DNA from 3 places in the Pseudomonas sp. NFACC46-3 genome. Region 3 is predicted to be linked to each of the others. Evidence: predicted binding sites of a transcription regulator. Region 3 holds the regulator's gene; each other region holds the start of a gene.
The links. The regulator FliA, encoded in region 3, starts transcription of late flagellar genes. The targets are predictions, from matches to a motif close to CTAAAGTTTNNNNNNNNNNNGCCGNTAA.
Positions count from the first base shown of each region.

Region 1: a site for FliA is predicted at 960-987, ahead of BM300_RS06475 (flagellar protein MotY). Genes of this name have one in related genera too.
Region 2: a site for FliA is predicted at 1,096-1,123, ahead of BM300_RS12440 (methyl-accepting chemotaxis protein). Genes of this name have one in related genera too.

Region 1 is NZ_FOTH01000003.1:205,711-207,981, forward strand. Features, by position in the region: gene BM300_RS06475 (flagellar protein MotY) at 1-863, opposite strand, end outside; gene pyrC (dihydroorotase) at 1,054-2,100, shown strand; gene rnt (ribonuclease T) at 2,097-2,271, shown strand, end outside.
Region 2 is NZ_FOTH01000010.1:2,982-5,252, reverse strand. Features, by position in the region: gene BM300_RS12440 (methyl-accepting chemotaxis protein) at 1-1,018, opposite strand, end outside; gene BM300_RS12435 (hypothetical protein) at 1,301-1,555, shown strand; gene BM300_RS12430 (lipocalin family protein) at 1,662-2,231, shown strand.
Region 3 is NZ_FOTH01000030.1:50,872-53,142, reverse strand. Features, by position in the region: gene BM300_RS24020 (protein phosphatase CheZ) at 1-305, opposite strand, end outside; gene BM300_RS24015 (chemotaxis response regulator CheY) at 324-695, opposite strand; gene fliA (RNA polymerase sigma factor FliA) at 863-1,606, opposite strand; gene fleN (flagellar synthesis regulator FleN) at 1,603-2,271, opposite strand, start outside.

The sequences.
Region 1 (2,271 bases), on a different contig from region 3:
GGTGCTTCGGTCGGCGCCACACGCTCCAGGCGCACGACCACGCGACGATTCTTGGCCCGGTTGGCGGCGTTGGTATTGGGCACCAGGGGATAACGCTCGCCGTGGAAACGCAGGGTGATCTGCGATTCCTGGAAGCCATTGGCCTTGAAGAAATCCTGGACCGCCAGGGCCCGACGGCGCGACAGTTCACGGTTGGTCAGGCGATTGCCACTGTTGTCGGAGTGACCATCGAGTTCGACATGATTGACGCTCGGGTCGGCCTTGATGAAGTCGAGCATCACCTGCAACTGGGCCTTGGCCCGCGCATCGAGCTCGACTTCCTCGCCAGGGAAGCCGATCTGGGTCTGCTTCACCTGTTCGAAATTCTTCGGCAGCAACTTGGCCACGCAGCTCTGATAGTCGCTGAAGGCTTTGTTGAAACGCACCGGCAGCAACCGGACTTCCGACACTCGACCGTCCTCGGTATTGCGCCGTACCACAGGGCTGCGACCGTCCATCAGGCCGCTGATCAAGCGACCGGCCTGGACCTGCGAGCTGTTGAACAACACATCGCCACTGCCAATGCTGACCGAGCCCAGGTTGATATCGCCTCGCCCCGGTTGCCATGGTGCGGCCGCCGCCAGCAAGGTCGCGGAACCGCCGCCGAGCATCGGATTATAGGCCTTGAGCCTGAAGGTGGCCTGCTCACCCGCCCGGCGCACGAATTCGCCACTGCCAAAATCAGTGATCGGCTGGCTCAGCCGGCACTCGAACTTGTCGCCTTCGACCGTCCACTCAATGCTCTCCAGACGGGTCTGGAAAGTGAGCGCCATGGCAGGAAGGCTGGCAAACACACTGAGCAAGGCTAGATAACGCTGGCGCACGGGAGGCTCCACTGACTTTTATACAAAGATCGACGCATGCCGAGGGCATGACGCCTGTCCGGGGCACTGAACGGATTCGTGGCACACCTGTAGGAGCTATCGGTAAGTTGCGCCAGAACTTGATAGCGGGTGCCTGAATCGGTCTTTTCCGGTAGCATTCCCACAGTTTGACCCGCCTGGAAGCCCCCCAATGTCCGACCGCCTGACCCTGCTGCGTCCCGACGACTGGCATATTCATCTTCGCGATGGTGCTGTGTTGACCCATACCGTCGCCGATGTCGCGCGCACCTTCGGGCGCGCAATCATCATGCCTAACCTGGTTCCGCCAGTGCGCAATGCCGCCGAAGCCGACGGCTATCGCCAGCGCATCCTCGCCGCACGCCCGGCTGGCAGCCGCTTCGAACCGTTGATGGTGCTTTATCTCACCGACCGCACCCAGCCCGAAGAAATCCGCGAGGCCAAGGCCAGCGGCTTCGTCCATGCCGCCAAGCTGTACCCGGCCGGCGCGACCACCAACTCCGATTCCGGCGTCACCAGCATCGACAAGATCTTCCCGGCGCTGGAGGCGATGGCCGAAGTCGGTATGCCATTGTTGATCCATGGTGAAGTCACCCGGGGCGACGTCGACGTGTTCGACCGCGAGAAAATCTTCATCGACGAGCACATGCGCCGCGTCGTGGAGCGCTTCCCGACCCTCAAGGTAGTGTTCGAACACATCACCACCGGCGATGCCGTGCAGTTCGTCAACGAGGCCCCGGCCAACGTCGGCGCGACCATTACCGCCCATCACCTGCTGTACAACCGCAACCACATGCTGGTGGGCGGGATCCGGCCGCACTTCTATTGCCTGCCGATCCTCAAGCGCAATACCCACCAGGAAGCCTTGCTGGACGCCGCCACCAGCGGCAGCGCCAAGTTTTTCCTCGGCACCGACTCGGCACCCCACGCCCAGCATGCCAAGGAAGCGGCCTGCGGTTGCGCCGGTTGCTACACCGCCTATGCCGCCATCGAGATGTACGCCGAAGCCTTCGAACAGCGCAACGCGCTGGACAAGCTCGAAGGCTTCGCCAGCCTGCATGGCCCACGTTTCTATGGCCTGCCGGTGAACACCGATCGTATTACCCTGGTTCGCGATGAGTGGACCGCCCCCGCCAGCCTGCCTTTCGGCGATCTGGCTGTCATCCCGCTGCGCGCCGGTGAAAAACTGCGCTGGCGCCTGCTGGAGGAAAACGCGTGAGTGAAGATCATTTCGACGACGAACTGGACGGCAACGGTGGTTCGGGCGGCGCCCGTCACCCCATGGCAGCTCGGTTCCGTGGCTACCTGCCGGTCGTCGTCGACGTAGAAACCGGCGGTTTCAACTCCGCCACCGACGCTTTGCTGGAAATCGCCGCGACCACCATTGGCA
Region 2 (2,271 bases), on a different contig from region 3:
ACGTCCCCAGCGCGCCGAATTCGTCGTGGCCGTGGATGACCAGGCGCCGAGTCAGGTCGCCTTCGCCTTCGGCGATGTCGTGCATGGCGCGGCCCATGGTCAGCAGCGGTTGCATCAGCACGCGGATCAACATGCCAAGCAGGGCGATGATGAACACCACCGCGATGACCATGGCGATCAGCGCCGAAGTGCGGAACTCACTGAGCATCGCCAGCGCGGTGTCCTTGTCGAGCACCAGCGCCACGTACCAGTCGGCTCCCGGCACGCCGTTGACGTGGGTGAAGGAGATGAATTGGGTCTTGCCGTCGAGGTCGACTTCTTTCACGCCCGGGCTGATTTGAGGCGCGCCGTTAGGGTAGGCCTCGGCCAGGGTCTTGAGCACGCGCTTGCTGTCGGGGTGGATCAGGATCTTGCCGTCGGCACTGACGATGAACGCGTGGCCGTGGCCGCCGAAGTTCAGCGAATTGATGATGGCGCTGACGCTGGACAGGTCGATGTCCGCACCGGCCACGCCGATCATCTGGTTCTGGTGCTGCACCGGGGTGGCGACGGTGATCACCAGCTTGCCCGACGAGGCGGCGATGTAGGGTTCGGTGACGATGGTTTGCTGCGCGCTGTTGGCGGCCTTGTACCAGCCACGGGCGCGCGGGTCGTAATCGGCAGCGCGATTGCCGGCCGGTACCGAGAACATCACGCCGTCGGTGCCACCAAAATAACTGAGCTGGAAATTGCTGGTGTAGGCCGGCAAGCCCACGGCGCGCTTGAGGCTGTCGGCACTGCTGCCGTCCACGGCAATCTGCTGGGCCAGCGATTGCAGCAGCTGGATGCGGCCCTCGACCCACGTCTGGATATTGCGACTGGTCAGGCTGCCGAGTTCCTGCATGGAGGTTTCGGTGCTGGCGTTCAAGCTCTGGCGTTGACGATAGTCGTTGAACAGGATGAAACAGGCGAATGCAACGGCCACCACGAGGGCGGCAGCCAATAGGATTTTATGGCTGAATTTCATGTTTCTGGTCATTAATAACACTACCGCGGAGGGACGGGTCAGGACGGGCTGTCAATTTGCCATAACGCGTTCCTTTGCGCTGTTTCTTTTTATCGGCGTGCCAGAGCGCCCCATCAGCCGATAGCGGTTCAATTCCGACGAAATGCACGACGCTGTCACAAAGTGAGTGTTTCACCGATGAAACACCAGGCCAGACCCAATAAATACCGGGGGTGTCGGGGAACCAGATAGGGGTTTTCTCTTCTAAGCTTCTGGTTGGCACCTGCCACCCCCCTTCCGTTCCAGGAGTACACCATGTCGCTGCGATCTATCGCCTTGTTGTTTGTGTGTGTCGTATTGACTGCATGCAGCAAGGTCAACCAGGAAAACTATTCGAAGCTGTCGGCTGGCATGCCCAAGTCCGAAGTCGAAACGTTACTGGGGAAACCGACCGATTGCTCGGGCGCGCTCGGCATGTCCAGTTGCACCTGGGGCGACCAGAAAAGCTTTATCAGCGTGCAGTACGCCGGTGACAAAGTGTTGATGTTTTCCGGCCAAGGCCTGAAGTAAACCGGGGAAGGTGGCCAGTATGGTTAGTTCGTCAGTTCTACTTCGGCGCCAGAAGTAGAACTGACGAACTAACCATGCTGGCCACAGTGCCCGCGGGAGAAAAATAATGATGCGGTTAGTTTTTGTGCTTTTGGCTGGCCTGATTTTGGCTGGCTGTGCCACTTCTGGCGAAGATCCGCTGGCACCCAAGACGGTCAACAGCGTCAATCTCAAGCGCTACCAAGGCACCTGGTATGAGTTGGCCCGCCTGCCCATGTATTTCCAGCGCAATTGCGCGCAATCGGAAGCTCACTACACCCTCAAGCCAGACGGCAACGTGGGCGTGCTCAATCGCTGCCTGACCTCGGACTGGCAGTGGGAAGAAGCCAGGGGCACCGCCACGCCGCAGGTGCCGGGCAAGACCGACAAGCTCTGGGTCGAGTTCGACAACTGGTTTTCGCGGATCGTGCCGGGCGTGGCGAAAGGGCAATACTGGGTGTTGTACGTCAGCGATGACTACAAGACCGCCATCGTCGGCGACCCAAGCCGTCGCTACATGTGGCTGCTGTCCCGTACACCGACCGTCAATAGCGTCGTGCGCGAGGAACTGCTGAGCAAGGCACGCCAGCAGGGTTATGACACGACCCGACTGATCTGGCGCGCGTCGGATCGGCAGATGGCCAAGACTTCGGACTGACTGCCTGCAAGTATTCAATGTGGGAGCGGGCTTGCTCGCG
Region 3 (2,271 bases):
GTGCGGTTGGCCGCAGCCTCGGTCAGCTTGACCACATAACCCAGACGCTCGGTGGCGTCGGTGATCTGCGAGACTTCCTCGGCCTGCGGCATATTCGGGTCGATCTGGAAATTGACAATCGCGCTGTGCAATTCACGCGTGAGCTTGCCCACCTCCTGATACAGACCGCGGTCACGGGTCTGGTTGAGCTCATGGATCATTTGAACCGCATCGCCAAAGCGACCTTTTTCAAGGCTGTCGACCAGTTCGCGGGCATGTTTTTTCAGGGTCGATTCGAAATCGCCCATTGAAGATTCGTTATCCATAGCTCCCCCGTGGCGCCGTTAACCGATGCGTTCGAAGATTTTTTCGATCTTCTCTTTCAACGCCTGGGCCGTGAAGGGTTTGACCACATAGCCGTTTACACCGGCCTGGGCCGCTTCGATGATCTGCTCGCGCTTGGCTTCGGCAGTGACCATCAGCACCGGCAGATGCTTGAGTTTTTCGTCGGCACGCACCTGGCGCAACAGGTCGATACCGGTCATGCCCGGCATGTTCCAGTCGGTGACCAGGAAATCGAAGTTGCCACTGTGCAACATCGGGAGCGCAGTGGTCCCGTCATCTGCTTCGGCCGTGTTGGTGAACCCAAGGTCACGCAACAGGTTTTTTATGATCCGCCGCATCGTTGAGAAGTCATCAACGATGAGGATTTTCATGTTCTTGTCCAATTCGACCTCCAAGCAGTCTTAAACGCGCCCAGCACCTGGACGCGCCATTTCAATCAATCCGGCACAACACTCGACAACGGTCTGGAGCACAACGGATGGAGACTGGTACAGCACCTGCCAGGCCAGCCTCGTTCGCAGTGTCCCCACACTGCCTGTCAACGCGCTCGCCACTCCCCCAAACGCCCCCGCAAACGGGCCGCGCACTGGCTGTGTAACTGGCTGACCCGCGATTCGCTGACCCCCAGGACCTCACCGATTTCCTTGAGGTTCAGCTCTTCGTCGTAGTACAGCGCCAAGACCAGCCGCTCACGCTCCGGCAGATTGGCAATCGCATCCGCCAGCGCGCTCTGGAAACGTTCATCTTCCAGGTCACGCGACGGCTCCATGTGAGCACTTGCATTATCCTCGTGCAGCCCTTCATGCTCGCCGTCCTGCAACAGGTCGTCGAAACTGAACAGGCGACTGCCCAAGGTATCGTTCAAAATCCCGTAATAATCGTCGAGACTCAACTGGAGTTCGGCCGCAACCTCGTGATCTTTAGCGTCACGCCCGGTTTTAGCTTCAATTGCCCGAATTGCATCACTGACCATGCGGGTATTGCGGTGTACCGAACGCGGCGCCCAATCGCCCTTGCGGACTTCATCGAGCATCGCACCGCGAATGCGAATACCGGCATACGTCTCGAAACTCGCGCCCTTGCTCGCGTCGTATTTGTTCGACACTTCGAGCAGGCCGATCATGCCCGCCTGGATCAAGTCCTCGACCTGGACACTGGCCGGCAACCGCGCCAGCAAGTGATAGGCGATACGCTTGACCAGTGGCGCGTAACGCTCGATCAATTCGTATTGGGCGTCCCGTGCCGATTTTTTGTAGAGATGGTTGTAACCGCTGGCTGTCATAGCACGGGCCCTGCTGTTTGTTGCACAAGACGCTCGACGAAAAATTCCAGATGCCCGCGAGGGTTGGCCGGCAGTGGCCAGGTATCGACCTTCTGGGCGATTGCCTTGAACGCCAGCGCGCATTTGGAACGTGGAAAGGCTTCATAAACGGCACGTTGCTTCTGGACGGCCTTGCGTACGCTTTCGTCGTAAGGCACTGCGCCGACGTATTGTAGGGCGACGTCCAGGAAACGATCCGTGACCTTTGTCAACTTGGCGAACAGGTTGCGTCCTTCCTGCGGGCTCTGGGCCATGTTGGCCAGGACGCGGAAGCGGTTCATGCCATAGTCGCGGTTAAGCAACTTGATCAGGGCATAGGCGTCGGTGATGGACGTCGGTTCGTCGCAGACCACCAGCAGCACTTCCTGGGCCGCGCGGACAAAACTGACGACCGAGTCACCGATACCGGCTGCGGTGTCGATCACCAGCACATCGAGGTTGTCGCCGATGTCGCTGAAAGCCTGGATCAGGCCCGCGTGCTGGGCCGGGGTCAGGTGAACCATGCTCTGGGTGCCTGAGGCAGCCGGCACGATGCGAATCCCGCCCGGCCCCTGCAACAATACGTCACGCAGCTCACAGCGCCCTTCAATCACGTCCGCCAGCGTGCGTTTGGGTGTAAGCCCCAA